4 regions of the Bacillus cereus group sp. RP43 genome follow, and region 3 is predicted to be linked to each of the others. Evidence: riboswitches for the same ligand, from Rfam matches in the RefSeq annotation. Region 3 holds a riboswitch; each other region holds the start of a gene.

Region 1 (8,028 bases), 1.2 Mb from region 3:
CTCGATTCTCTAGTTCAATTTTATATTTCTCCTCATGCGAAAAACCTTTTGTAATGGCTGTACATTTTATAATACAGGGCCACTCTAGTCCTCTTTCTATCTCTCTTACTATTCCTTCCAAAACATCTCCTCTATTCATATATGTACAAACTACCTAACACTTCATACTCTCGTCTATTTTCCCCTTTAAATTCCACTGCAAAAGGATATTCACCATTCTTATTCAAGTGTTCTTTCACTAGCCCTTCCCCAATCGGTTCACAAAACTGTACATGAATGTCACCAAACGCTACACTTTGGCACTCAGCATTCCATTTTTTATTTTTTGTGACTGAACTTGCAGTTAGCCCCATTACTTCTTTCCACTTTCGCGCTGTTTCTCGAACATTTTTCACTGCATAATGGATCACTTCAATTTGTTGCACTTTGTTTTTATGTTCCTTGATCGTCCCTATGTTACGTAAGTCGTTTCTTCTTTCTTCATCGGTTTCATTCCACTGTATAAAGAAAGGTAATTTCGGCCCGCTTTCTTCTTGCTTTACAAATAACATTTTCCATTCTAAAAGCCGGCCATCTTTTCTCATACGTTTCCCTTTAAATGGCCCTATCGTATGTAACCCATGTTTGCTTAACTTAACTGCTAGTTCTTCAATTGCATCTGTTCGAATTGCGATTTGTAGCATTCCTTCTCCAGTTTGCAATTTAACAACCGTTTCCTGCACTAATGGATTTTCTGCTTCTTTCGCTTTTTCTTCATGCTGCACAGCTAAAAATTCTATGTATGATAAATCAAAATAACATAAACTATTCCAAGTTCCCCAGTTCGTATGCTCTCCGCCTAACGCAGTATGAAAACCTAGTGCCTGTATTTGTTTTGCCGCTTCCTCCGGTGTACAATTCACTGCGTGAACGAGATGATCAAACATTAACATAGTCTTTCTCCCCTTTCTCTCCATCCTTTTATTGTATATTTTATTTTTCTTTCATTCAATTCAAAAAACTTTAAAACCCAGTTGATTTATACGATTAATGTGTATTATAATGAAACAAATTTAATTATTGCTGATTGGAAAAACCAAAGGCACTTTTCTCATACGGGAAAAGTGCCTTTTTCATTTATTATTACAGGGGGATTATTTATGCAGAAATTAATTGTCTTTGCTATTATTGGATTTTTCGCTCAATTGATCGATGGCGCACTTGGAATGGCGTATGGGGTAACATCTACCTCACTATTATTAATGTTTGGTATTGCACCAGCTGTAGCTTCCGCATCTGTTCACTTAGCTGAAGTCGTTACAACCGCAGCTTCTGGTGCATCGCATATCAAATTTGGAAACGTTGATAAATATACGGTTTCCAGACTTACATTACCAGGGGCAATTGGCGCATTTATTGGGGCATGTTTTTTAAGTAATTTACCTGGCGATGTGATTAAACCGTACATTTCAATATTTTTATTCACTTTAGGCGTTTATATTTTATTACGATTCATTATTCAAAAACAAATTGTTACTTCCAAAAAGCGCATGTCTGCCAAACAACTTGTGCCACTCGGCTTATTCGCTGGATTCGTCGATTCAACAGGCGGCGGTGGTTGGGGACCGATTACAACACCTGTACTTCTTGCAAGAGGAAATGAAGCTAGAAAAGTTATTGGATCTGTTGATACGAGTGAATTTCCTGTTTCACTCGCTGCAACGATTGGCTTTTTCATTTCACTTGGCTGGGAACAAGTAAGCTGGGTTTGGGTATTTGCTCTCATGCTCGGTGGTATTGTCGCTGCACCAATCGCCGCATGGTTAGTTCGCATCGTTCCAGCACATTTGCTTGGCGTACTAGTTGGTGGCCTTATAATCTTTACGAATATTCGTACACTGCTTACTACATTTAAAGTAGATCCAACTATTATTTCACTTTCTTACATTGCAGTTGGTCTTGTCGTTATTATATCCATTTTTATTGCTGTCCGTAATCATTCCAATCGTTCTAACGTATCGACAGATGGTTATCCGAAAGATCAAAAACAAATGCTACCATAATGATAAAAATACCGCTCGAACTATATCGAGCGGTATTTTTTATTTTTCTATTTTCCAATTAATCATCGTATCTGTTGTATCTACTCTCTTCATTTGTAATTTCTCTAATACACGAATCGAACTACCATTTTCAAGGAGTGTCTCCGCAATAATTGTATCTACCTCTTCTGTCTGGAAAGCCCACTTTATTAATTCATCTACAGATTCTGTAGCATACCCTTTATTCCAATATTTCTTAATAAAACCGTAACCAATTTCTACTGTACGTTTCTCGTTCGGTTTCCCTTTAAATCCTATATCCCCTAGTACGATGTCATCTTCTTTTCGAATGACATACCACGCACCCCAAGGTAATAAAGCTGCGTCTTGTTTTACACTTTCTACATGCCCTGCAATATGCGGGCCACTATTGTATCCTTGATTCTTCGCAATTTGAACCCATTCTTCTGCACATGGGATAATATGTAATCTTTCCGTTTCTAATTTCATAACGACGTCCCCTTTTTAATTAAACGGTACTTCGATTTTACTACAAAAAGAAAGAATATTCACTCTTTTAATTTATACTTATGTTTTTTCTTTGAAACAAAATAAAAGAGGTGATTCCCTTCAATAGTTATGTCGAATTATATTTTCTGAATTTTCTTTTAATTTTAAAGGGTTTTTCATTATTTTTTGCGAAACATTTGTATAACAATTTTTTCTTTGCTTATTGCTACATAATAGTAGGTTCGGGTGGAGTTTTGCAAGCGTTTCCTATACAATAACCGATATTTTTTGACTTTTCCTAACAAAATTCCTTGCAATATATTCAGAAAGTCATTACAATTGCCATATATTAAATATCTTAGCAATATATAAATCCTCATCAATCCGATGAGGTAGAGGTTGCGACTTTTAAAAGTAAAACGGACGAGACACAGAGAATGTCACTGACTCCGTTTGAAAGGAAAAGTTGCCGAAGTTTGTATTTCTTCTCTGGAAATATGAGCTGGGTCTGTCTCCGAAAGGAACAGAACTGTCACGTTTACAAAATTACCGTGTAAACGTGGGGTGCTATCTTAACGGAAGGGTATGATGGGGTGGTTATTTGTGAAACGTTCCGCCTAATTCCTTTGGCGGTTTTTTGTATTTTTCTCCCCCGCTCCTTCCTAACCTACAAGAAAAGGAGTGTTGAACATGAATAGCGCAACAAATCAATCTACCTCTAAAACGCAAACTACACAAGGACAAGGTGAATTAAAACGCGGATTAAAATCTCGTCACCTTACGATGATTTCTCTCGGTGGTACAATCGGTACCGGACTATTTCTTGCCAGCGGTGGTGTGATCCATTCAGCTGGTCCTGGCGGTGCACTAGTCGCATACGCCGCAATTGGAATTATGGTTTATTTCTTAATGACAAGCTTAGCTGAACTCGCAGCTTACATGCCTGTTACTGGATCTTTTAGCACTTATGCAACAAAATTTGTTGATCCATCACTTGGCTTTGCACTTGGATGGAACTATTGGTATAACTGGGCGATTACGATTGCAGCTGAACTTGCAGCCGTAACATTAATTATGAAATTTTGGTTCCCAGATACCCCTTCTCTTATTTGGAGTGGACTTTGCTTAGCTATTATTTTTCTCTTAAACTATTTATCTGTTAAAGGTTTTGGTGAATCTGAATATTGGTTCGCACTTATTAAAGTAGTTACTATTATTATCTTTTTAATTGTCGGTTTTATGATGATTTTTGGAATTATGGGTGGCGAATCTGTCGGCTTTAAAAACTTCACTGTTGCAGATGCACCATTTAACGGTGGAATCATGGCAATTATCGGTGTATTTATGGCTGCTGGTTTCTCATTCCAAGGAACTGAATTATTAGGAGTAGCTGCTGGTGAAACTGCTGATCCAGAACGCAATATTCCAAAAGCAATTCGTTCTATCTTTTGGCGTATTTTATTATTCTACATTTTAGCAATTCTCGTTATCGGTTTATTAATTCCTTATACGACTGAAAGCCTTGCAGCGAGTGATGTTACAGTAAGTCCATTTACACTTGTATTTGAAAAAGCGGGCGTTGCCTTCGCTGCTTCTGTTATGAACGCTGTTATTTTAACTGCAGTTCTATCTGCTGGTAACTCTGGAATGTATGCATCAACTCGTATGCTTTGGGATTTAGCTCGCCAGGGAAAAGCACCAAAGTTCTTAGGCAAATTAGATAGCCGCGGTGTACCTGTTAACGCATTAATCGCAACATCAGTAGTTGGTAGCGTCGCTTTCATCGCTTCTTTATTCGGTGACGGTGTTGTATACATTTGGTTATTAAATGCTTCTGGGATGTCAGGATTTATTGCTTGGGTAGGGATTGCTATTAGTCATTACCGTTTCCGTAAAGCTTATATTGCACAAGGGAAAGATTTGAAAGATTTACCATATCAAGCGAAATGGTTCCCGTTCGGTCCAATCTTTGCATTTACACTTTGTGTTATCGTTATTTTAGGTCAAAACTACGGAGCATTTACGGGAGCATCTATCGACTGGAACGGTGTACTCGTTTCTTACATCGGTTTACCACTCTTTTTAGTACTATGGTTAGGATATAAATTCACTAAGAAAACGAAAGTAATTCCACTTGATAAATGTGAACTGAAATAGAAGGAAGTATAGCAAAACGAGCAAACAAATTTGTTTGCTCGTTTTTTATTACAATTCATCTCCCTTCCCTATTGCCACTGTTTTTGCAATAATAGAGGAAATATAAATAAAGGTTGGGATTACATGAACATTCGTATTACTGATGAAGCAATAGTAGCTATACATAGACTAGAACGTGAAGACAAAAAGATTATTCGCATTAGAGGAACTATGACAAACTCTTGCAGCATTTTCGTTGATGTTGATTTAATTTGGGATACATATAATGCAGATGATGTTGTTTATGAAGATGAACAGCTTATTGTACAAATGGACTCATTCACGAAAGACTACACTGGTGATACGTTAAAACTTGATTATAAGACGACTGGTTTTAGCATTACGACTCCTAGTGAGACGTTGGTGTATGGATTGTCGATAAAAAAATAACAATTGTTTCAACTGACCACTGAGGTGAAAAAATGGGCAAATATGTTCCGTTAAAATTTTTATTCAACGAAGAATTAGCAGAAAAAATGGCTGATTCTATTTCTAAACATGATTCTAATTTCTCTAAAAAAAAATTTATAGATTCCGTAACATATAAAGTTGAAAATTTAGAGTTAAAGCAACGTGTAGAAGTAATAGCAGATGAATTACACAATGCATTACAAAAAGATTTTAATGAAGCAATACATATATTACTGAAAACATTAGGACCAGAAAATACAACAGAAGTCGGCACATTTACAAAGGGTTATATGTATATGCCTATCGCAAAATACGTTGAAAAATATGGCCTTAACGATTTTGACTCCTCATTCAACGCAATGTATGAAATAACAAAAAGAAATACTGCTGAATATGCCATTCGTCCTTATCTTGAAAAATACCATGAAGAAACCTTGGACATATTGCAACAGTGGTTACGTGACGAAAACAGCCACATCAGGAGATTAGTTTCAGAAGGTACTAGACCAAGACTTCCTTGGGCAAAAAAAATCGGAGCTCTGAAAGGTGACTACAGAAATAATTTAAAGCTTCTTGAGCCATTAATGAATGATCCTTCTAAGTATGTTCAAAAATCTGTAGCCAATCACATTAATGATATTACGAAAGAAAATAACGAACTCGTTTTTCAATGGTTGCAACAATTACTCGATAAAAACCATCCTGTTAATCCTTGGATTATGAAACATGGATTAAGAACGATGATAAAAAATGGCACTTTACCAAAAGATTTTTGTTTTTAAGTATTTGTAAAGAAAGCAACAATCTATATGAAAACAGCTAATAATAAAAACGTTTATACTTCATTTGGAAGTATAAACGTTTTTTCTCTTTTAAACATTAACCTTGTCTTAAAATCTTATAAAACATTTCCGGTTTATGTTGTGCAAAAGCATCTATTAATTCTTTTCCAAATATCGTTATACTCTTCTCCCAAGGATGACCTAAATACCCCCACTTAAAGTCCTTCTGAATAAAGAAATAGTAATCTCCATTTGGAAAAATCGGGATTGTCCACTCATCAAATTCATTTCTATCGAACTTTAAATGTGGATTTACCCAGTAACATTCATGTTGCCAATCAAGTGCCATTATATATTCATCCGATACTGTATTCTCTTTAAAAACTAGTAATGCTTTTTCTTCCAGATCGTCATATACATTTAAATCTACCGACTCTCCGAAGTAATGAGAAATATCATATGTTACAAAAGGACTTGGCACCTTAAATGATGGGAATATAGAGACACTTGGCAAAAACTTAAGCTTACTATCTATCATGTCCCAAATTTGGTCGTACTCTTTGTCTGTAAACTCCATCCAATTTTTCATTAAACAACTGCCTTCCCCTATAATTTCAAAGGATTTTCACTCGATACTCCCGAATATATAAATAACCATTCTCACAAGGAGCGAATTTATATGAATTTATTCGAACACGAAACGTAAAACCGCTTCATTTTAATAAGAGGTCCTCCCTTTTTCTTTTCTTACTATATCATTCATTAACGAAGTAGGAGGACAACAATATGAAACGTGATCCATTATTTTCAGCACTATTAGAAAGTGCAAAGACAAACTTTAGCGGCTGGGATTTCTCTTTCATTTCAGAAACTGGCCGTATGAATAGCGAGCCCCTATCATGGTCATACGGTAGCACTGCTTTCCAGCTTATGCAGCGTGCAAAATCAGTGCTAGATATGGGGACTGGTGGCGGAGAGTTTTTATCTATGTTACAACCGTTCCCGCCAACTATATACGCTACTGAGGGCTATGCTCCAAATGTACCAATTGCACGAAAGAAATTAGAACCTCTAGGAGTTACAGTTGTAAAAGTGACTGATGATACTACTTTACCATTTCAAGATGATCAGTTTGATTTAATTGTGAATCAACATGAATCATATTCTGCTTCTGAGGTGAAAAGAATTCTTTCCACCAATGGAACATTTCTTACACAACAAGTCGGTGGTCTTGATTGTGCGGAACTTAATGAGCAGTTTGGCACACCGCTGAATAGCGAATTTTCAAGTTGGTCACTCAAAACGGCATGTAGTGAATTGAGGAAAAGCGGATTTACAATTTTAGAAGCGAAGGAAGAGTTCCCTCTTCAGCGTTTTTATGATGTCGGTTCTGTTGTCTATTACCTAAAAGCAATTCCGTGGCAAATTCCTGAATTTACAGTAGAAAGCTATAATGAGGAATTGTATCGCATACATGAAATCATCTTGCAAAAAGGATATTTCGATGTGAAGCAACACCGCTTTATTATTAAAGCAAATTATGAAGAGTAAAATTTGAATTAGCATTCACTACAAAAAAGCCAAATCCCAATAAAGGATTTGGCTTTTTCTTAGTATTTTAACGCATCTTTTCCTATTGTGAAACGAGATGTTTTACATAAACTAGTCTAGTATTTTCATTTTCGAAAAAGGATAATATATAAATTCCACCTTGCCAATAACGTTATCTTCTTCAATATAACCTAAACCATTTCGACTATCCTTACTATGTTCACGATTGTCTCCCATTACAAATAACTTATTTGGCGGAATCTTTGTCTTTTGAAAGTTGTAAAACACTTGTGTATTGTTGTATAAATCTTTATTTATATAAGGTTCATCTTGCTTTCTGTCATTTACGTATACAGCTCCATTCGTTATGTTAATTACGTCACCAGGAAGTCCTATTACGCGTTTCACATAATATTTCGACTCATCCTCTTCCTTAATAATGACGATTTCTCCGTGCTGTAAGCTAGAAAAATGTACAGCGGCTTTATTTACAAATACGTAGTCTTCTTCATGTAAAGTTGGCTGCATTGATTTTCCTTCCACTTTACATAGAGTGA
Region 2 (8,028 bases), 340 kb from region 3:
TCTGCATGTAAACGTCCTACCGGCACATTAAAACCGACATATTTTAACCCCTCTTGTTTTTGATCCTGGGCGCCATAAAAGTATCCTGCATTCCAGCCTTTGAGAGCACTCTCCCCTTTACTTTGCAATGGTCCTGTATACTCTATTAGTTTCTCTTTAAATTTCTCCGCGCCCCAGTCAGCAACAAGAAATTTCAAACGTGCTAAATGACGCTTTTCACGATATCCAAAATCACGGAATATAGTAGCAATTGCAATCGATACTGCTTTCACTTCTTCTGGTAAAACGAATACATCTAATTCTTCCGCTAAGTACGGACGAGCTGATAAGCCTCCGCCTACTTTTATATGAAAACCAACTTTTTTCTCACCATCTATTTCTTTCGTAGCAGGTGTAAATGCCACACAGTTAATCTCTGCATTTGCTGAATTATAAATGTTAGAACTAATAGACATTTTAAATTTACGTGGTAGATTAGAAAACTCTTCATTATGTTGGAAGTAATCGTATATTTCTTTAACAATCGATGTTGTATCAAATAGTTCATTCGCATCAATTCCAGCAAGTGGATTACCTGTAATATTACGTGTAATATCACCGCATGCCCCTGCTGAAGATAAACCAACTCTCGCTAATCTTTTAAAAATATCCGGAATTTGCCCAATTTCTAACCAATGAAACTGAATCGCCTGTCTTGTCGTAATATCTAACACATCACGCCCATAATCTTCAGCGATAGAAGCTAGCACCTCTGCCTGCGCATTTGTAATAATCCCAGAAGGAATATTGACACGCATCATAAAATAGCCCGCTTCTTTCGGTCGTTGCAAATACAATCCTGCCCATTTAAATGCGTCCCACTCTTCTTTCGGAATAGATTCGAATCCATTTTCTGCGTAGTATGGAATATCATTAAAGATTTCCAATCCATCTTTTTCTAATTTGTTTTTCTCAGTCTGATTTAATTTTTCATTATTAGCCCATACTTTTTCATAACTCATTTTTAATCCCCCTATATAAAACTACGCTCTTGTAAGTATTTCACGATTTGTTCTGCACATTCTTCAATAGAATACTTGTGCGTTTCTACAATTAATTCCGCTTGTTCTGGTTCCTCATACGGTGAATCAATTCCCGTAAACTCTTTAATATCACCTTTTCTCGCCTTTTTATAAAGTCCTTTCGGATCACGTTTCTCACACTCTTCAATCGGACACTTCACAAAGACTTCAATAAACTCATCTGCCGCTAATAGATCTCTAACTTGTTTTCTGTCTACTCGAAATGGTGAAATAAACGCTGTAAGGACAACAGTTCCTTGATCTACAAATAGCTTCGCCACTTCACCAATACGTCTTATATTTTCCATACGATCACTTTCAGAAAAACCTAAATCTTTATTTAAACCGTGGCGAATATTATCCCCATCTAGCACATAATTTCCGATATTCTTTTCAAACAGTTTACGAGCAACCGCATTCGCTACTGTAGATTTACCCGAAGCTGATAAACCAGTAAACCAAACTACAAAACTGTGATGCCCATTTTTCACTCTTCTCTCATCTTTTGAAACAGAAGCTGTATGCCAAGTAATATTCGTATCCATCTCGTTCTCTCCCTATTCTGTTACTACTTCTTTTTTCAAACCTTTTATCAGCACTTCCACTACTTCTTTACGACTAAATGTACTCGGCGGAATCTCACCATTTCTTAACATTTCTCGTACTTTCGTACCTGATAAGATGACACGGTCTTCTTTTCCATGCGGACACGTTTTCGTTGAAGCCATTGCTTCACATTTAGTGCAGTAGAAACTATGTTCAAAAAATAACGGCGTAATCCCTAACTCTTCTACTGTAAAATTCGTAAAGATTTCCTGCGCTTCATATGTTCCGTAATAGTCTCCTACCCCGGCATGATCACGCCCTACAATAAAGTGGGTGCAACCAAAGTTCTTTCTTACTAGTGCATGAAATATCGCTTCCCTTGGTCCTGCGTAACGCATTGCTGCAGGAAATACGCCTAAAAAGACACGGTTTTTCGGATAATAGTTTTGAAGTAGTACTTCATAGCTTTCCATCCTTACATCAGCAGGAATATCATCTGACTTTGTTTCCCCAACAAGTGGATTTAAAAAGAGACCGTCTACAATTTCAAGAGCAGACTTTTGAATATATTCATGAGCACGATGTACCGGGTTTCTCGTTTGAAATCCGACTACTGTTTTCCAGCCACGTTTTTTAAATTCTTCTCTCGTTTCAATCGGATCTAAATGATAAGAAGGAAATTGCTTATTTTCAAAGCGTTTTGTAAGAATAATAGCTCCTCCAACGTAAACATTTGGTCGTTCATATAATTTCTTTACTCCTGGATGAGCTTCATTCGTCGTTTTATATACAAGTAACGCTTCTTTTTCTTTATCAGGTACAAAAATATCTTCTATTTGAATAACACCATATACATTTCCGGCGTTGACAAGTTTTACTTCCTCTCCAGCCTGCAGTTTCTCTGCTACTTCTTCTGTTACCGGTAGTGTAATCGGTATACTCCATACGCTTCCATTTGCTAAACGAAGCGTTTCTACTACTGAATCATAATCTCTCTTCCCTAAAAATCCTGTAAGAGGGCTATATCCTCCTGTCGCCAAAAGTTCTAAATCACTAAGTGCAATTTTGTCTATCTCGATTTCCTTTACAATGTTCGATATGTCATATGTTTCATCAATGCGGTTTACTAATTCATTTGTTGTACTCATCTTCTTATATCCCTTCTTAGCTTTATTTCAAAATCTATCTCATTGAAAGTGAAGGCCACATTCCGTCTTCATTTTCCCAGCCCATCTTCCATCTCTTGAGTCGCCACCATCACCTACAGGTAATGTACATTTCTCACACCCAATACTCGGATAGCCAACATCATGCAATGGGTTATACGGCAAACTATGTTTATATACATATCGCCAAACTTCTTTCCAAGTCCAATGAATGAGCGGACAAACTTTAATAGATTGAAAACGACGATCTTGATTTATAAACTGTGTATGCTTACGCGTTTCTGATTGTTCCCTTCTTAAGCCCGATATCCACGCTTTTTCCGCTGCTAATGATTTTTCTAACGGTAAAATTTTTCTAATACTACAGCAAAGATTCGGATTACTTTCCCATAACTTCTCTCCATGAAGCTTCGCTTGTTCATCAAGTGTAAGTTCTGGCAGTTTTTCTATAATATTTAATGAAGGAAATCTCTCGCGTACCTTTTTAATTAATTCGTACGTTTCTTGAAAATGAACATTTGTATCTAAAAATACAACTTTAGCAGATGGATTTACTTGGTTTATAAGATGCAATAAAACCATTCCCTCCACCCCAAAGCTACATGCATATACAATTTCATCTTTATACTCTCTATAAGCCCAACTTAATACTGATAGCGCGCCTTTCGTTTCATCTTCTTCAGAAAATGAAACACTATTTTCTTTCCACGTTTCGTACGTCAACATGTTTTTTCCCCCTGTAAAAGCAAAAAGACGGCTTTAACCTATTAAAAATAGATTAAAACCGCCTCTAGTTTTTCTAGTCAGCGCTTTTCACTTTAAACGGACCTTTTCACTTTTCTCTAATTGAATCACTTTTCCATCTTGCACAACAATTGTAATTGAACCATATTTCATATCAGCAAGCATCGTTTGAATTTTTTCGGACACTTCATCAAAATGTTCCCGTACGCTCACGCAAACAGCCCCCTTTTTATTCATAAAAAAAATCTTTCCCATTTCGAAAAGACTGTTCGGTAATATATTTTACCTTATCTTTCAAAATGGATTCCATTTTGCTGGATTTAGCACCTTGCTTTCTATAAGCAGGTTGCCGAGCTTCGTAGGGCCAGTTCCCTCAGCTTCTCTTGATAAGCTTTGTATTTGTATTTTATCACAATTCTGATTTTTTTCAATCCTAGTTTTCCGATATATTTAATTATTTTTCTTTTTTTAAAAGGAGTTGCCTTTACTAGACAACTCCTTCTTTCTCATTCACACCAGCTCTTTAATACGTATGCGATCGTTCCCAATGATATTTTCATATGTTTCACGTTCTACGACAATTTGTGACGTCCCGCCTTTTGCAAAGACGACAGCTGGTCTACGAATACGATTATAATTATTAGCCATCGAGTACCCATATGCCCCCGTACAAGAAATTGCTAGTAAATCAGAAGAAGCAACTTGCGGTAAGTTAATATCCCAAATCAGCATATCTCCACTTTCACAGCATTTCCCAGCAATCGAAACGAGCTCCTCATTCTTATCATTCCCTCGATTCGCCAACATCGCCTCATAACGGGCTCCGTATAGAGCTGGTCTTAAATTATCTGTCATTCCACCATCGACTGAAACATATTTCCGAATGCCAGGAATCTCTTTCACCGCTCCGACTGTATAAAGTGTTGTTCCAGCATCACCTACGATACTACGACCTGGTTCAATCCATATTTCTGGAAGCGGATATTCACATAATGTAAATTGTTCTCTTATCGTACTTGTTACAGCGTGCACATACGTTTCAAGTGTTAATGGTGCATCTGACTCCGTATAACGTATACCGAAACCTCCGCCCACATTTAATACTTTCATCACATAATGTGTTCGCTCTCTCACTTCTTCTAAAAATTGGCGGAGTACTTCAATTGCTCGAACAAATCCAGCCGTTTCAAATATTTGTGATCCGATGTGCGAGTGAATTCCTAGCACATTATAATTTGATTTTTGCAAGGCAAGCTCAATTGCTTGCATCGCTTGACCATTTGAAACACCAAACCCAAATTTCGAATCCTCTTGACCTGTTGTTATATATTCGTGTGTATGTGCCTCTACTCCAGGCGTTACACGGATTAATATGTTCACAAATTTCCCATGTTGCATTGCTAAATCATGTAAGATTTCTAATTCTAAGAAATTATCTACTACAAAACAACCGATATTCGCCTGAAGAGCCATAATCATTTCTTCTTCTGTTTTATTATTTCCGTGAAAATGAATACGCGATGCCGGAAAACCAGCTTGGAGCGCAGTATATAATTCTCCTCCAGAAACAACGTCTAAAGACATATTCTCTTCACGAGCTACTCGGCACATCTCCATGCACAAGAACGCCTTGCTTGCATATGCTACTTGATAAGAGAAACCACTTTCTTTAAAAGCACGATGAAACGCGCGGCACTTTCCTCGAATAGACTCTTCATCGTATACATAAAGTGGTGTTCCGTATTGTTTTGCTAGCTGCGTCGTATCGCACCCACCAATTTCTAAGTGTCCTTGCCCATTGATTCGGCTTGTGCCGTGTAAATACATTTGAATTCCTCCCTTATTTCCTCTAAAACTCATAACCCCAATCTTCTATTCATTGCAGCACGCTTTTAGATAGACAAAAAACGCGCGGAACAATGTTCACACGCGTTTCTTATTAGGAAAAATATATATTGAAAAAATAAACGAGTTGTTATCTTCTCAAAATAAGAAACCGCATCAACATCTCCAAATAGCTCTCCATAAAATAAATATTATGACAGTACTACATTTATTCAATGCAGTCCCAATATATGAATAAGATGGTTATTCTTATATTTCGGCAATAGTCCCTTTCAACCTATGATCACAGATTCCATTAAATCTCCCATAGCTTACTCTTTCCTATCGCGGCCTCTACCTTTGAGAGTAGATGAGGTAAGTCTATTTAATTTTCAAACATCTAATTGTTGCTATTAACAATACCAAAGGACCATTTTATTTGTCAAACAATTTTTTATATTGTTTTTTTACAGTTTAACTTCGTATCATTTGGTAAGCGCTTTACTACTATATTTGTCACTTCCCATTCGCCTTCTTCGTTATTAAAAGTAATTGTTACTTTTTCGAATGGTGGAACAATTTTCCCACCAACCTGTTCATACTTCGTCACTTCAATAACCGCTTGAAATAAATATGTGCCACTATACACTTTTTTTAAACGGATGATTTTAGGACATTGATAAGGTTTCAAATTTCCATATTGTTTTTCAATTGCCTTATTTATTTTTGGAAATAAAACAGAATAAAGTGCATCCTCCACAAGGGGTGCATCATATTGCGCTACTGACATACTCGGTGAGGAAAAAAGTATAACACTACTGCATACTATAAAATATAATAATTTTCGCATTATAACCTCCGTTTTATTACTCGATTCTTTCTGCGCACGATAATTATCATACATAGAAACTCCGTTTTATTGTCTCCCACTGCCCTTTTTCTACTCAATTATTATAAAAAAGCCCACAACTCTCTTTTATTTTCGTATAATGATACTCATAGTATAATAAACATAATAACAAAGGACTGTTCGTATATATAAAATGAGGCGCTAATCAAACCGGCTCACAAGAACTGTCATGCTTTTAGGAGAGGAGTATATTATGCTACAAAATCTGTTTCCAAAACTGCGATTTGCACTAGTTGCAGTCGTTTTATTATGGATAAAAACATATATTGTGTACAAGCTAGCATTTGATATTAGAATTGATAACTTCTTTGAAGAATTTATGCTTTTTATTAATCCACTAGCTTCGTTACTTTTATTTTTTGGTTTCGCTTTACTTGCATCTAAGTACCGAAACCGAATTATTATTGTAATTAGTTTTATACTGTCATTTATTTTATTTGGAAATGCAATGTTTTACGGGTTCTATAACGATTTTGTTACTTTCCCTGTTTTATTCCAAACAAATAATATGGCTGACTTAGGGACGAGTATAAAAGAACTCTTTACGTATAAAACATTACTTTTATTTGCAGACGCAATTATTTTAATGTTTATTTCGCGTAAATTCCCATCATTTGGTGATAAAACACCACTTTCTCGCTCTGAGAAGCGAACTTTCTTTAGCGGTGTAACAGCATTATTAGCACTACAAATTGTTGTTTCAGTTATATATAAACCACAAATGTTCTCACGCTCATTTGATCGTCAAACTGTCGTGAAAAATTTAGGGTTATACACATATCATCTATTTGATATTACACTTCAATCTAAGTCTTCAGCTGAGCGTGTATTTGCAAGTGGAGACGGGTTCTCTGAAATTAAAAACTATACAGACTCAAAAGATAAACAAGTTGATAAAAACTTATTTGGAGCTGCAAAGGGTAAAAATGTAATTTTAATTTCAATGGAATCTACACAAAGTTTTGTTATTAATAAAAAAATAAATGGAAAAGAGATTACTCCATTTTTAAATGAGTTTATTAAAGATAGTTTTTATTTCGATAACTTCTATCATCAAACGGGACAAGGTAAAACTTCTGATGCTGAATTTATCGTTGAAAATTCCCTTTATCCGTTAGACCGTGGTTCTGTATTCTTTACTCATGCAACAAATGAATACACTGCCACACCAGAACAATTAAAGAAATACGGATATTCTTCTGCTGTCTTCCATTCAAACGATAAAACGTTTTGGAATCGTGATGTAATGTATCCTGCGCTTGGATATGATCGTTACTTTAATTTAAATGATTACGTAGGAACGGAACAAATGTCTGTCGGTTGGGGATTAAAAGATAAAGAGTTCTTTGAACAATCTATTCCAAAGTTAAAATCTTTACCACAACCGTTCTATACAAAATTTATTACGTTAACAAACCATTTTCCATTTCTTCTAAATCCAGAAGATCAATATGTTGATGAATTTAATTCCGAAAGTGGTGTTTTAAATCGTTACTTCCCAACCGTTCGTTACACGGATGAAGCTCTTAAATTATTTATTAAACAATTGAAAGACGAAGGACTGTATGATAATTCCGTTATTGTCATTTATGGTGATCATTACGGCATTTCTGAAAACCATAATGCAGCTATGGCTCAGTTCCTTGGGAAAGACGCTATTACACCGTTTGATTCTATGCAATTACAACGCGTCCCTCTCATTATTCATGTGCCTGGCCAAGAAGGAAAAGTCATCTCTAAAGTATCTGGTCAAATTGATATTAAACCAACGTTACTT
Region 3 (8,028 bases):
AAGAATAATTGAATTATTTTATAGAAATTTTTAGATGTTGATAATGTATTGAAAAGTTGTTTGTATAAAGTCTCGGAATGTATTTGTAAAATGATAATAAAGTTATTTGATTTTAAAAGTTCAATAAGCATAACCCCGTTCTAAAGTTAGGACGGGGTTGAAAATTTAAGTTTTATGGAGTAAGAATGTGCTTCAAATATTTTTAATTCAGTAATGTATATTTCAGTAAAGGCTTTTTATAAAACATCACTTACTTATTTGTTACCGAGTTCTTCCGCCAAACCGATTAAAATTCCTTCGGTTCCACGAATGTAGCAGAGTCGATATGAGTTCTCATACTGAACTACTTCGCCAACGAGCTGAGCACCATGCTTAGTAAGTCTGGATACCATTTCGTCAATGTCTTCGACGGTGAACATGACGCGCAGATAACCGAGGGCGTTTACAGGAGCTGTCCGGTGATCTGCTATAGTAGGTGGGGTGAGAAATCGCGAAAGTTCAATTCGGCTGTGACCATCTGGCGTAACCATCATAGCAATCTCTACGCACTGAGAACCGAGTCCAGTTACGCGACCAGCCCATTCACCTTCAACAGTAGCTCGTCCTTCGAGATTCAAGCCAATCTCCTCGAAGAAAGAGATTGCGTTATCAAGGGATTCTACAACGATGCTGACATTGTCCATTCGTAGTAATCTGTTTTTTGTCATAGTCTTTATCTCCTTATATGTATAAATTTATTATCTAATTATCCTCATAATTATACTAAAATCTCTTCTAAACAAAAAACACCTTGTCACAGTGTAGGGAAATGTGACAAGGTGTTTTCGGGTATAGTATATAACATCTTGTTAACGAACAACACTTCGTAAACCCTCTACTATTGAAATATGCGCGAACTTTATTTCGTGAATGCTATCATTTCAAGAATTTGATAATGTAGTTGCTATTCGATAAAATAACTTTCTTGTCAATCTATACAATACAAACAGCTTTCTATTTATATAGGAAGGAAATAGATTCATATAATTTGTTTTAAGTTTTACTGGTGGAAATTAACTCATCTGCACTAAAGGCTCAATTTTTGCCATAAATGATTGATGGAGTGCTTCAACACCATCTACTAAATGAATACGGTCAATTACAACTGATACTTTAATTTCAGATGTACTTACCATTTTAATATGAATACCACCTTCTTTTAAAGTAGTGAACATATTCGCAGCGACACCAGGGTTAGATACCATACCTGATCCTACAATTGATACTTTTGCTAAATGATTTTCATGTTCTACAGATTCATAGTGAAGTGCTTCTTGATTTTGTTCCAATACTTCTAATGCTTCTCTTAAATCATTAGAATGGATCGAGAAGGAGAGGTGAACAGTTTCTTCATTTGTAATACTTTGAATAATAATATCTACATTAATATGTGCTGCTGCTAATGTAGAGAAAACTGTTGAAAGTGCACCTTGTTCTAATCCTTTAATTGTGACGCGTGTAATATTATCCTCAAATGCAATACCTTTAACGATTGCTTGTTGTTCCATGTTACATTCTCCCCTTACAATTGTTCCGTTTTCTTGTTCCATGCTTGATCGTACTTCTAAAACTACATTATGATTTTTAGCAAACTCAACAGCGCGTGGGTGTAATACGCCAGCACCGAGGTTGGCAAGCTCTAACATTTCGTCATAAGAAATTTCATCTAATTTATAAGCATCTTGTACAACTCGTGGATCAGTCGTATATACGCCGGTCACATCCGTATAAATATCACATTTTTTCGCTTTTAGTGCCGCAGCTAATGCAACAGCAGTCGTATCAGAACCACCGCGGCCAAGTGTGGTAATTTCATTTTCTTCACTTACTCCTTGGAAACCAGCTACTATAACAATCGTGCCTTCAGTAAGGTGAGACTGAATACGAGTGGTGTTAATGTCAGTAATCCGTGCACTACTATGTACAGATTCTGTCGTAATACCAGCTTGCCATCCTGTTAATGAAATTGCGTTATAACCTTTTGTTTGTAGTGCCATTGTTAATAATGAAATAGTTACTTGTTCTCCTGTAGATAGGAGCATATCCATTTCACGTTTACTTGGATTTTCAGTAATAGCGTTAGCAAGTGCTACAAGTTTATCCGTACTTTTTCCCATTGCTGAAACGACAGAGACAATACTATGTCCTCGTTCATATTCTTCAATAATTAAATTTGCTACATGTTGAATGCGTTCGACGCTTCCGACAGAAGTACCGCCAAATTTTTGTACAATCGTTTCCATTACGAATTCCTTCTTTCGTCCATTTTTAAGAATAGGTTAGGACATATACAAATCCCAATATTCCTGTAGTTACCAGAGAGAAAAACAAAAAACACCATCTCAAATAAGTGAGGATGGTGCTGTTACAGGAAAAGGGAAACAGAAAACGGAGCTAATAAAAAAACCGCCAAAAAAGGAATATCATGAAAATGATATCTCTTTTTTGTAGATAGCTCTTCATACGTACACGTCTGTACATATGACAGTTCTGTTTCTATTCGAAAACAGCCCCAATTGATAAATGCAGAGAAATTTATCAATTTCGGCAACACTTCCTTTCCTCTAAATTCATAGACATCTCTGTGTCTCCTTTAGAATACTTATAAGCGTTGCAACCTCTATCTCACGTTTTAGGCGAGAGTGTATGATTTATGAAGTTGTTGGTAACATTTGTTTTATAATAATTTAAATTTTTCAGGGAATCAAGTGTTTTATATATATTTTCAAAATTCTTTCTTTTTCGAAAAAAAGTTTGTGAAAAATGTAGCAAAATAAATGTATTGCATGTACATTGAAAATATAGAGTATAGGAGGTGGAAGCATGAAGAGGCCTATTTATGTTGCGACAGAAATGAAAACAACAATGGAGAAATTATGGGAATATACGCAAGAACCAGACCTACATACAGAGTGGGATGCTCGTTTTACTGAAATTTCTTATTTAGAGAAGAAAGAGGGAGAACCGCAGAAGTTTTTATATAAAACAAAGATCGGATTTGGGCTTGAAATAGCCGGAGAAGGGGAATCGATAGGTGAAATAAGAAAAGAAACTGGGGAACGCATTTCCTCATTGAAATTTTGGACAGACAATAAGTTATCACTTATACAAATAGGACGAGGTTATTGGAAATATACACTGAATGGAGAACATATTCATTTTGAAACGCAATATGATTATGATACAAGGTTTGGTCGCATAGGGAATGTGATAGATTCATATGTTTTTCGGCCTTTATTAGGCTCTGCGACTGCATGGAGTTTTGATGCTTTAAAATTATGGTTAGAAAAGGGGCTTCATCCTAAGTTGCTAATTAGAAGAACGATGACTTATTGGCTTGTTTGCTTTTTATTTGCCTTCGTATGGTTATATCAAGGGATTGTACCGAAATTGATGTTTACTCATTCAGAAGAAGTAAAGATGCTTTCTGCACTAATCGGATCGAATGAAAGTAGTATTTTTATACTTAAAATAGTTGGATTTTTAGAAATAATATGGGGTGTTATGTGGCTATTGCCACTTCAAAAGCGAAAACTATTTATATTGCATATTATATTGTTGATAGTTTTAACATTAGCGGCAGGATCGACGAATATCGCTAGTTTTACGCAACCGTTTAATCCGATTACATTAAATTTTCTTCTAATAGGGTTATCGATTGTCGGTTATATAAATAGCACTAATTTGCCAAGCGCAAAAAATTGCAAGAGGACGAGAAAGGGATAAGTATATGGTTAATATTTATGAAAGATTATTAGGGGATTCTTATAAAAGGCTTCATCCAAAATTGCAGAAGCGATATGCGATTACAGAAGAGAATAGTTTTACAGGAGAAGGGGAAATGGATGAAATTTACGGTGGCTCTTTTTTAGTTAAATTGATTTTGAAAATTGCATCGAAGTTTCGAATGTTTTTCTCTGAGCGAGGAAAGAAAGTGCCATTTACGATACATAATACCGCTGAGCGAGATGAACAGGGGAAAGAATTTGTACGGTGGAATCGTACTTTTTATTTTCATAATAAGAAAAGATATTTTAACGCTGTTATGCAGTTGGATGAAGAGAATAATGAAATTGTAGATTATTTTGGTGAGCCACATTTACTCGTTTCTACATTGAGTTTTTATATTGATGAAAAAGGCGGGATGCATATTTCTTCAAAGAAACAATGGTTTTTTATGTTTGGAAGAAAAATACCGTTACCTAGATTTTTATACGGAGAGGCAAAAATTGTAGAGAGTTATGATGAAGCACTACAATGTTTTCGAATTCATGTACAAGTACGAAATCCGTTAATTGGTTCATTATTTTCATATAAGGGAACATTTGTGGAAAGGGAATAAACGAGATGAAAAATATAATATTTGGACTTGCTTGCTATATTATTTTTCTAATATGTGAGTGGTCGAATGTAAACCCAGTTGAAGCAATTATTTTATTATCTATTTTGTTATTTATACCGATGTCTTTTTGTATTATTGACAAGAAAAAAAGAAATGGATCGTATGTATTATTTTATAAATTTGTATCGTTTTTATATCCAATCGCAGCAATCAGTGCAATGCTAGCTTTCGTAACAAATCACTATTTCTTTGCGCTACTTTGGTTTGCATATACAGGAATCGTTGCGTTATTTGGTGTAAGTAGATTGTTAGAAAGAGGATGGAAACCGATAGAAGAGACGGCTATCGATAGTGCGTTTATTTATTTGTTTTTAGGTGGTTTTTGGTTTTTTGCTTCAGTAGCAAAGGTTTCGATTATGCACTTTAGTTCTGACATTGTTTTACTTACAGCGGCACACTTTCATTATTCGGCGTTTTTATTACCATTGTCAGCGGGTTTAATAGGGAGGAAAAGAGAAAAGAGAAGTAAAGTATATGATGCTATTATGTTTATCATAGTCATTTCACCTATGACAGTTGCGATAGGAATTACATACTCAAGGATATTTGAATTTTTTGCAGTGTTCATATATTTATGTGCGATTTATGGATATGGAGTTTACGTGTGGAGAACGAAATTCAATACTATAAGTGCGAAGGTACTTTTAGTTCTTTCTTCTAGCACACTTATGGTAACAATAATGTTTTCACTCATATATTCATACGGAAATTTCAAACAAGTAATGACGATTACAATTGCACAAATGGTTTGGATTCACGGTGTTGTAAATGGAATTGGAGTAGCGTTACCAGCATTTGTTGGCTGGATGATTGAAAAGAGTACTCCGAATTATAAATATTACGGGAAACCAATGAGCAGGTTAAGAGGAACTGCGACAGTTGGTGAAGCATTTTTACATAACAGAAATTTAATAGATAGCAAGGAATACAAAGGTTTAGTTGATAAAATGAATGATTTTCATAGTGAGGCATTTGACATGGCGAAGATTCCTTTAAGTATTATTCGTTTTTATGAAAATACAAAAGAGTATCAGTTACAATCAAATATTAAATGGACTCGTTGGTTCCGCCCGGTTGCATTTTGTTATGAGAAAATGAGTAAGCGTGTAGAACAAATACATTTAGGAATGGGCGGCAAGTGGGAAACGATGCATAGCTCTATCATTGGGATAATAGATGAGAAGGATGGAAGAGAGAATGTAAGGGCTTGGCTAAGAAAAAATGAAGCAGGAGAATCTATTTTTGTAGCTCTTTACGCAAAACATACACATAAGAATGAGACATATATGAATATCGGATTACCTTTACCATATTCGAATATGACGGGAATTTTGAAATTATGTAATAAGAGTAATGATTTAATCATTACTAGTAAGCTGAGAAGAAATAGTAAGGGAGATGAGGGGATTTATTTACATACTCGTTTCTTTACAATACGTTTACCATTAGCAGAGACTTTTATTATTAAAGAGAGCAAGGATCAAATATTAGAAGCTAATCATAGAATGTGGATATTTGGAGTCAAGTTTTTAGAAATTGATTATGAGATTAAGAAAATAGAGGGAAAGTAAGAAAAGCTTGGAGAGATTCCAAGCTTTTTTACGTATGGGTAATTGTCATAGCAACTTGTTTATCCAAGTCTCGGTCCCAAACACGTTGAATTTCAAACGTACCTTTTTCAAAAAATAATGGGAATCTCTCTTTAAACCAATCTTGCATAGGAAGATTGAGTGCTGTATCAATTGGCACCCATAATAATTCGCCTTCAGGAGGATTCAAAAGGAGTTCACCTTCAAATGAATCTGTCCAATAGTTAAATACCATATATCGAACATTTTCTTTCGGATTTACGTATTCATCTAATCCCTTAAAAGTTAAATTTGAAACAAGTAATCCAGTTTCTTCTTTTACTTCTCGTATAGCAGCTTGAACGATACTTTCTGGAAAATCTACTTTGCCGCCAGGAGCGATGTAACCAGGGAAACCTAGATGATCGGGCCGTTGTATTAGTAATACTTCGTTATTACGCTGAATCATACACATTGTATAAATGCGGTGTTCGATACTTTTCCAATTCGTACACATACGAATCTCCCTCTTATAAAATAAGTATTTAATAATTTAACTATAGTTTTTTGTTCCAAAAAATACAATAATAATACAAAAATATACAAATTACGATTGACTATTACTAATTTTCAGAACTATAATTATTCTGTTATATAAAATTATTTGTATTTGAGAGGGGAATATATTCTATGAAAAATAGAATAATCGCAGCAGGAGTAATAGCAGCTAGTATATTATCTTATTCATCTAGTAGTTTCGCACAAACAAAAACGTTTCCAGATGTCCCAGCAGGGAACTGGGCAGAAGATTCTATTAACTACTTAGCAGAAAAAGGCGCAGTTACAGGTAACGAGAAAGGAATGTTCGAGCCTGGAAAAGAGATCACTCGTGCAGAAGCGGCTACAATGATGGCTAAAATCTTAAACTTACCATTCGATAAAGATGCTAAACCATCTTTCGGTGACTCTCAAAACGGATGGTATACCCCATACATCGCAGCTGTAGAAAAAGCTGGTGTTGTTAAAGGGAAAGGCCCAGGCGTATTTGATCCAAATGGGAAAATTGACCGAGTTTCAATGGCATCGATGCTTGTTGAAGCATATAAATTAGATGCGAAAGTAAAACAGCCATTACCAACAAAATTTGCAGATTTAAATCCTAGTTGGGGAAAAGATAAAGCGAACATTTTAGTAGAATTGGATATTTCACAAGGTGTAACTAGTACAGCTTGGCTGCCTAATAAAACTGTAACGAAAGCAGAAGCAGCGCAATTTATTGCAAAATCAGATTCTCTTAAAATTCCAGATGCGTTAGAAGGAAAAGTGATTATTATTGATCCTGGTCACGGAGGAACAGATCCTGGGAAGGCAACACAAGGATTACATGAAAGTGATATTGTATTAGATACATCTAAAAGATTACAAAGTTTACTAGAGAAAAATACTCCATTCCATGTGTTGTTAACACGTGAAACAGATAGTAGTTTTAGTGACAAGCAAACTGAGGACCTTAAAAAACGTGTAGAGTTCGCGAAAGAACATAATGCCGATGTTTTTGTAAGTATTCATGCGAATGCTTCTAAAAATCATGATGGATATGGAACGGAGACTTTTTATTATAAAGGATCTGAAACGAAAGAATTAACTGAACGTGAAAAAGATAGTCGTATGTTAGCAGAGAAAATACAAAAACGACTAGTTAAAGCTCTAGATACAAGAGATCGTGGTGTGAAACCAGAAGACTTTTATGTAATAAGAGAAAATGAAATGCCTGCGGTATTAACTGAACTAGCATTTTTAGATAATAGTGCAGATTATGAGAAGCTGGCTTCGGAATCAGGAAGACAAATTGCTGCAGAGGCAGTTTATGCTGGTATTTTAGATTATTATGAGTGGAAGGGTTTCAATGTTTCAAAGTATCGTTTAGCTAAATAAAAAAACATCGTTTGCTAAGCCCATCGTTTATATAGAGATGGGCTTTTTATATGAGCTTATATAATTTTGTATCGAAATAAAAAG
Region 4 (8,028 bases), 870 kb from region 3:
GAATAACAGCCCTTGCAATTGAAATCCTTTGCTTTTGTCCACCTGATAAAGAAACACCTTTCTCTCCAACGAGCGTTTCTAAACCTTCTGGTAAAAACTCTAAATCCTTTTTAAACGCAGCTATTTCGATCGCTTTTTCAAGCTCTTCTTCAGTCGCTTCTCTGTTTCCAAATAAAATATTTTCCTTCGCTGTTTTTGAGAACAAAATGTGTTCCTGAGGTACATACCCAATCCAGCCAAGTACGTTATCATTTGGAATTTTATCTAGCTTCACATCAGAAACTGCAATATCACCTTCCCCAAGTGGATATTGACGAAGAAGCTGACGAACAAGCGTCGTTTTCCCACTTCCTGTTTTCCCAACAACTCCAAGGGTCTCTCCTTGTTTTAATGAGAACGAAACATTTTTTAAATTTGTTTCAATTGATGAAGGATATGAAAAAGTAACGTTATCGAACTGAATGTAATCTGGCTCTTGTACAACCTTTGGATCTTTCGGATTCTTTACATCCGGTTCATAAGCTAACGTTTCATTTACACGATCTAACGAAGCATTTCCTCTTTGCATAACATTAATCAATTCCCCAATTGCAAACATTGGCCAAATCATCATCCCTAAATAGACGTTAAAAGAAACGAGCTCACCAAGTGTCACCTTTGATTGGAATACGAGATATGCACCGTACACTAAACCGATTAAATAACTAAGACCGACGAGCATTTTCACAGTCGGCTGGAATAATGCATCGATTCTTGCTACTCTCATATTTTTCTCGTATACGTCATCTCCTAAATGATGAAACCTTTCTTGATCAGCGTTCTCCTGTACGTATGCACGAATAACGCGTACACCCGCAATTGATTCAAGCACTTTATCGTTCATATCTCCGAACGCATCTTGCGCGACTGTAAATCGTTCATGCAATTTCTTTCCGTATATATTCATTGCAAACGCCATAATCGGAAGCGGTATAAGCGCAGCAAATGTTAGCTGCCAACTAATTGAAAAGCCCATCATACAAACGATTGTAAGCATATATAGACTAGAATCAACGAGTGTTAATATACCAAAACCAGCTGTCATGGAAATTGCTTTTAAATCATTTGTCGCTCTCGCCATTAAATCGCCAGTACGATTTTTTTGATAAAACGTCGGTGTCATCTTAAGTAAATGCCCCATAAATTTTGAACGCATCGTTTTCTCAAGTACGAACGCACCGCCAAATAGTTGGTGCTGCCAAATGAAAGTAAGTACATACCCACCAATTGTTACCCCAAGTAAAATAAAAATATATTGCATAATCGCCTCGTTCGTTAAGGCTCCTGTTTTAATATTATCAATTGTAACTCCTAATACTTTCGGAGGAATTACCTCTATCACGTTTACAATTAAAAGTACCCCAATTGCGATACTATACCTTTTCCAATGCTCTCTAAAAAACCAGCTTAACTTTAGTAATACTGAAAACAATATAACCTCTCCTTTCTCGTTCTCGTTTGATTCACATTTCTTTATCCGCTATCCAAACCCATCACATTTACATTTCGTAAGCCATACAATCTCATCACATTTTTCCACCTTCCAAATTCTGATTTTTTATAGTAACAAGGAAAATAAACAAAAAAAAGCATACCGCCGCTTGACGATATGCAATAGAATGCATAAAAGCGTACGTTACGATATACGCAACATACGCTTCTCATAAGACAAAAAGGTCCTATATATCCGCACGGGTTGCGTAATGATATGAATGTTTTCCGTCATTTAACAGAGCTAAGCCCATTACATTTACGATTACAATCATTACGCACACCCCCTTCATTTATTTTCCATTTATAATCTTACAACTTTATTGAGTATTCTGTCAATTATTTTTTTCGCTTTAGAATAAAATAATCTTTTATCACAAAAAATGAAAGTGATGCATTCTACTTATAATTCAGTTTGAAATAAGGGAATCTTCTGTAAGAAAGGGCATACAAAATAAAAAAATAATAAGAAATCGTTTTCACAAACATTTCATTTGAAAAATATTATCAAACCACCTACAATCACCTTATACTCACTCTTACAAGTTGCTATTTTAGGAGGACTAATCATGACAACTAGCAATACGTACAAATTTTATTTAAACGGAGAATGGAGAGAAAGCTCTTCTGGTCAAACAATCGAAATTCCATCTCCATACTTACACGAAGTAATTGGTCAAGTACAAGCAATTACTCGCGGAGAAGTAGATGAAGCAATTGCATCTGCAAAAGAAGCTCAAAAACCATGGGCTGATGCTTCTCTACAAGATCGCGCAAAATATTTATATAAATGGGCTGATGAGCTCGTAAATATGCAAGATGAAATTGCCGATATCATTATGAAAGAAGTCGGTAAAGGCTATAAAGATGCGCAAAAAGAAGTCGTTCGTACAGCTGACTTGATTCGTTACACAGTTGACGAAGCACTTCACATGCACGGAGAAAGCATGATGGGCGATAGCTTCCCTGGTGGATCTAAATCTAAACTTGCGATTATTCAGCGCGCACCACTTGGTGTTGTATTAGCAATCGCACCGTTTAACTACCCAGTAAACTTATCTGCTGCAAAACTTGCACCAGCACTTATTATGGGTAACGCTGTTATCTTCAAACCAGCAACTCAAGGTGCTATTAGCGGTATTAAAATGGTTGAAGCACTTCATAAAGCAGGCCTACCAAAAGGTCTTGTAAACGTAGCTACAGGACGCGGTTCTGTAATTGGTGACTACTTAGTAGAACATCCTGGCGTAAATATGGTATCGTTCACAGGTGGTACAAATACAGGTAAACATTTAGCGAAAAAAGCTGCAATGATTCCACTTGTATTAGAACTTGGTGGTAAAGACCCTGGTATCGTTTGTGAAGATGCAGACTTACAAGAAGCTGCAAAGCATATCGTAAGCGGTGCATTCTCTTACTCAGGTCAACGTTGTACAGCTATTAAGCGTGTACTTGTGCACGAAAATGTAGCAGATGAACTAGCAGGCTTATTAAAAGAGCAAGTAGCAGAACTATCAGTTGGATCTCCAGAACAAAACAGCACAATCGTTCCATTAATCGACGACAAATCTGCTGACTTCGTTCAAGGTTTAATTGACGATGCTGCTGAAAAAGGTGCAACAATCGTTATCGGTAACAAACGTGAGCGTAACTTAATTTACCCAACATTAATCGACCACGTAACAGAAGAAATGAAAGTTGCTTGGGAAGAGCCATTCGGCCCAATCCTTCCAATCATCCGTGTTTCTTCTGATGAACAAGCGATTGAAATTGCTAACAAATCAGAGTTCGGCTTACAAGCAAGTGTCTTCACAAAAGACATTAACAAAGCATTTGCAATTGCTAACAAGATCGACACTGGCTCTGTTCAAATTAACGGACGCACAGAGCGCGGCCCTGACCACTTCCCATTCATCGGTGTAAAAGGTTCAGGTATGGGCGCACAAGGTATTCGTAAGAGCCTTGAGTCTATGACTCGTCAAAAAGTAACTGTATTAAACTTAGTTTAATCTTATATGTAGAAGCTGATCTAGTTTTAGATCAGCTTCTTTTTATTTCACGAGTTGTTTTTCCATAGGTAAATTCACACATTCTACAGAAATTTGATACCCTAACCACCGCTCAGCAATATGTTCAAATGATGAGACAGAGCCTGTTGTAAAAAATCGATGCTTCGGATTAAGATTGTCAGACAAAATTCCTTTGTGCTGTAAAATTGTGCTTAACTCTATCGCTGTTTCTTCTGCAGAACTAATAATCGTCACAGCCTCTCCTAACTCCTTTTTTATATAGGACTCTAAAAGTGGATAATGCGTACACCCAAGAATTAACGTATCTATATCTTCTTTCGTTAATGGCAGTAAAGCCTGTTTCACTTGCTGCGTTACATATGCTGTATCTTCTAATTGATTTTCTACAACTGTAGCTAAAGTCGGACATGCATGACTATGCACTTCCAAATGTGTATCAAGCTCGTGTAATGCTTTTTCGTACATATTAGATTTTATCGTACCTACAGTTCCAATTACCCCGATTTTCCCTTTCTTTGTCACTTTAATTGCAGCTCTTGCTCCCGGATGTATAACGCCAATAACTGGAATGGAAAGTGCTCCTTGCAAATCAGTCAATGCAGCAGCTGCACCAGTATTACATGCTACAACTAGAGCTTTTAACGGAAACTGTTTGAGGAACTCAACCATTTCAAATATGAAAGATTGTACCTCCTCTACACTTCTTGGCCCATACGGACAACGCTCATTATCACCGATATAGTAAATGCTCTCTTTAGGCAATTGACGCATAATTTCACTCGCAACTGTTAATCCTCCAACCCCTGAATCTAGTACACCTATTACGGAATTTTGATTACATGCAGACATATACTTCATCCCCCTTCTCAATCTTCTAGCGCCGTAAACATTTATTATATTATGAAAATTTAAACATTGTACAATAATCCCTCTCCTTTTTAATCACGAACTCTTCTCTATAATCTGATTATTACTATATCCATTGACGTATAAAAATACATTTGTTACTCTTAAACATGTTAATTTAATACATAAATCCTCATTCGTATCTCGGTGAGGTAGAGGTTGCAATCATTAAGAGTATCATTTCAGGAGATGTAGTGGCATTGACGAATGAATGAGAAAGGAATGGTTGCCGAAGTAAGATGTGTCCACCATGCACGCTTGCTGGGTCTGCATTTAATAAGTGCAGAACTGTCACAAACGTTTCGTTTGTGGAGAGCTATCGAGAGGTATGTCGTGGGTTTCTTATAAGATAGAAAGCATGTAGCGGCAAATTACGTGCTTTTTTTGTTTTGTTTGGAACTTCTCTTCCCTACCGCGGAAGACATACATATCTCCTCGCTTGACTTGGTTATACTAACTTTGGAGGTATTTTCTATGCAACAAAAAAAATGGGGCTTTTGGGTACTAACAGCTTTCGTTGTCGGTAACATGGTTGGCGCTGGTATTTTCATGGTGCCAAGTACGTTAGCACAAACAGCAAGCCCGCTCGGTGTCACTTTAGCTTGGTTAACAACAGGGTTTGGTGTTTTAATGCTAGCTCTTGTTTTCGGTAATTTAGCAATTCGTCGTCCTGATTTAACGACAGGACCACAAAGTCATGCATATGCTTTATTCTCAACACCAAAAAGAAAGAAAATGGCTGGTTTCAGCATGGTGTGGGGATACTGGGTTGCAAACTGGGCAAGTAACGTTGCCATTATCACATCTTTTGCGGGATATTTATCACTCTTCTTCCCGATTATGAAAGATACACGTCTATTGTTTTCAATCGGCTCTTTCGATATAGAAGTTGGAAAACTAATTACATTTACTATTTGTTCTGTCTTACTATGGGGCACACATTTAATTTTAACAAACGGTGTAAGCGGAGCTGGGAAGCTAAACTTCTTAGCAACAACAACGAAAGTAACTGGATTCCTTCTATTCATTGTTGTTACGTTATTTGCGTTCGAGGCTTCAAAGTTTGGACAATGGTATACACCAATGATCGATAAAGAAGGTGTATCACACGGTCTCCTTTCACAAGTAAATTTAGCTGCTCTTACAACACTTTGGGCATTTATTGGGATTGAATCAGCCGTTCTTTTATCAAACCGAGCTACTTCTCCCAAAACGGTAAAACGGGCGACTGTTGCTGGTTTACTAATAACCGTTGCAATTTATTTAGGAATTACAATTTTAACAATGGGTGTACTTCACGTTGATAAATTACAAGCTTCTGAACGTCCATTAGCAGATGCATTAAACGCTGCAATGGGTCACGGCGGCGGGAAACTTATGGCATTACTTGCTCTTACTTCCCTATTCGGTTCAATATTAGGCTGGATTTTATTAAGCTCAGAAGTGCCTTATCAAGCAGCAAAAGAAGGTTTCTTCCCTTCCTTCTTCGCAAAAACAAACAAAAAAGGAAGTCCAATTCATTCACTACGATTAACAAACATTATGTCGCAAGTGTTCTTATTCTCAACATTATCAGGAACAATTGCGGAAGCTTATACATTCGTTATTACAGTGTCAACTTTAGCCTACCTCATTCCATATCTCGTTTCACCAATCTTCCAGTTAAAACTAGTCGCAACTGGTGAAACATACAAAAATGAAATGCGGGCAAGAATTATGGATGGTGTAGTCGCAGTTATCGCACTTTGCTATGCACTATGGGTTATTAAAACAGGCGCATCCGATATTAAAACATTCCTTCTCGGAATTGGTTTATTCGTAATTGGCTTTGCCTTCTATCCATTAATGAATCGTGATCAGAAAAAAAATAAAGAAAAGAAAAACGAGCAAGTTGCATAACGCAATTTGCTCGTTTTTTGCTTAATAAAACATATATAATAGAAAAAAGAGGTGAAAAACATGTCAATCGAATCACTATGGAGCTCTCGCTTTCAACAACATATTCAAAATGCCATCACATACTTTGCACGTATGATTAACGGTTTACTATATAGTTTCATCTTCGTCTCATGTGTAGGTGCATATTATTACGCCAAGTTTCTTAAAACGGATCCTTCTAAAGGAATATCTCTATTGCTTATTACAATCGTCTTAACAGTGATTATAACGAGATGCCCAATACGTACATTTATTCAAAAGCCCGATGCTGTCTATTTACTAGCACTAGAAGAGAAATTAACTTCTTATTTTAAAAAATCTCTTCTATATAATTACATCATTCAGCTTTTCCCATTATTATTTACGTTCCTTATTCTCGTACCACTTGCCATGCAATCATTACAATTGACTGTACCTTTTCTATGTACAATCTTTATCGTTTTAATGATTACGAAAGCTTGGAACATGTACATACACTGGATGTGGCGTGATAGTTATGAAAAAAACATATGGCTTATCATTCGTATTGCTTGTAACGCCCTTATCATTTACATGCTATTTTATACTGCAAATGTAATTGTATTAGGCGGATTACTCTTACTTCTTGCTTTCCTACTTCTATATACGAAGAAACAGCCCACAAAGCGAATACCGTGGGAATACATAATTGAGCAAGAAGAAAAAATGGACATACGCTTTTATCAATTCGCTAGCATCTTTACCGATGTTCCGCAGCTAAAAAAACAAGTAAACGGCAGAAAATGGCTTACAAATTGGATCGAACCTTTACTACATAAAAAACAAGCTACTTTCTTCTATTTACATACACTATCGTTTTTACGTGGGAATGATTATTTCGGTATATATATTCGCTTAAGTATTATCGGTTCCTTTATCGTATATTTCGTACCGAATCTATATGTAAAAGGTGCTACTACTTACATCGTCCTATACATGATCTCTATGCAGCTTCGTTCTCTGTGGAAATATTTTTCGGGAAATATTATCGTGGCATTATATCCAATTGATACTGAAGAACGAATGAGGCAATTTCTTAGCTTAATTTTCATATTGCTAAGTATTCAACTCATTGTATTTTCAAGTGTTATACTCATTGCTACAGGACAATTACTACATGCTTTGATTATTATGGTAATCGGTGTACTTTGGATAAGGTTTATTATTGTACCAAAAACGAAGAAACGCATTTCTTCATTTTAGAGAAAAAGAGGCTGCACATAACAGCCTCTTTTTCTCGTCCTAAAATTTCTAATCACTTTTCGTAGGCATTTCTCATATAGTGAAAATGACTATACAATTCCTACCCATACGTTAAATAATGATTTACACATATGTAAATAAAAATAGATGGGAGCCTTATTATGAACAATAATCCACCTTCAACGCCATCACACGATTCAGAAGAACATAGCCGTGAAATTTCACTGCAAACATTACGTGTCATCGGACTCATCGTCCTCATTAGTGGTTATATCCTCGTCGCTCTCTCAGAAGTAGGTGAACTGAAAAATTTATTAACTAATCCTAACGCTAATCCTGACTTAGCTGAAGTGGATCCGTTTTAAAAATGATATAAAAAGCGAGTCCCAGTATAACTGGTTCG

The links. Region 3 has a riboswitch for lysine ahead of QCI75_RS18035 (aspartate kinase). Riboswitches for the same ligand answer to the same signal wherever they lie in the genome.
Positions count from the first base shown of each region.
Region 1: another riboswitch for lysine. It lies ahead of QCI75_RS11860 (amino acid permease); the one in region 3 lies ahead of QCI75_RS18035 (aspartate kinase).
Region 2: another riboswitch for lysine. It lies ahead of lysA (diaminopimelate decarboxylase); the one in region 3 lies ahead of QCI75_RS18035 (aspartate kinase).
Region 4: another riboswitch for lysine. It lies ahead of QCI75_RS22530 (amino acid permease); the one in region 3 lies ahead of QCI75_RS18035 (aspartate kinase).

Region 1 covers NZ_JARVHQ010000001.1:2,253,441-2,261,468, reverse strand. Annotated here, with positions in the region: gene QCI75_RS11880 (aminoglycoside phosphotransferase family protein) at 1-121, opposite strand, end outside; gene QCI75_RS11875 (VOC family protein) at 132-932, opposite strand; gene QCI75_RS11870 (sulfite exporter TauE/SafE family protein) at 1,140-2,042, shown strand; gene QCI75_RS11865 (GNAT family N-acetyltransferase) at 2,082-2,531, opposite strand; lysine riboswitch at 2,917-3,109, shown strand; gene QCI75_RS11860 (amino acid permease) at 3,222-4,688, shown strand; gene QCI75_RS11855 (iron-sulfur cluster biosynthesis family protein) at 4,812-5,117, shown strand; gene QCI75_RS11850 (DNA alkylation repair protein) at 5,150-5,920, shown strand; gene QCI75_RS11845 (DUF2716 domain-containing protein) at 6,018-6,509, opposite strand; gene QCI75_RS11840 (class I SAM-dependent methyltransferase) at 6,707-7,471, shown strand; gene lepB (signal peptidase I) at 7,583-8,028, opposite strand, start outside.
Region 2 covers NZ_JARVHQ010000001.1:3,793,780-3,801,807, forward strand. Annotated here, with positions in the region: gene QCI75_RS19750 (nitrite/sulfite reductase) at 1-1,001, opposite strand, end outside; gene cysC (adenylyl-sulfate kinase) at 1,013-1,606, opposite strand; gene sat (sulfate adenylyltransferase) at 1,619-2,755, opposite strand; gene QCI75_RS19765 (phosphoadenylyl-sulfate reductase) at 2,795-3,499, opposite strand; gene QCI75_RS19770 (YezD family protein) at 3,587-3,730, opposite strand; SAM riboswitch class I at 3,802-3,910, opposite strand; gene lysA (diaminopimelate decarboxylase) at 4,028-5,344, opposite strand; lysine riboswitch at 5,525-5,706, opposite strand; gene QCI75_RS19780 (DUF3888 domain-containing protein) at 5,796-6,191, opposite strand; gene QCI75_RS19785 (LTA synthase family protein) at 6,445-8,028, shown strand, end outside.
Region 3 covers NZ_JARVHQ010000001.1:3,454,823-3,462,850, reverse strand. Annotated here, with positions in the region: gene QCI75_RS18040 (VOC family protein) at 255-707, opposite strand; gene QCI75_RS18035 (aspartate kinase) at 1,053-2,282, opposite strand; lysine riboswitch at 2,484-2,670, opposite strand; gene QCI75_RS18030 (DoxX-like family protein) at 2,863-3,765, shown strand; gene QCI75_RS18025 (DUF4166 domain-containing protein) at 3,770-4,381, shown strand; gene QCI75_RS18020 (YndJ family protein) at 4,387-6,012, shown strand; gene QCI75_RS18015 (8-oxo-dGTP diphosphatase) at 6,041-6,526, opposite strand; gene QCI75_RS18010 (N-acetylmuramoyl-L-alanine amidase) at 6,700-7,944, shown strand.
Region 4 covers NZ_JARVHQ010000001.1:4,326,875-4,334,902, forward strand. Annotated here, with positions in the region: gene QCI75_RS22515 (ABC transporter ATP-binding protein) at 1-1,471, opposite strand, end outside; gene gapN (NADP-dependent glyceraldehyde-3-phosphate dehydrogenase) at 2,100-3,539, shown strand; gene racE (glutamate racemase) at 3,582-4,409, opposite strand; lysine riboswitch at 4,612-4,793, shown strand; gene QCI75_RS22530 (amino acid permease) at 4,941-6,365, shown strand; gene QCI75_RS22535 (ABC transporter permease) at 6,426-7,625, shown strand; gene QCI75_RS22540 (hypothetical protein) at 7,787-7,990, shown strand.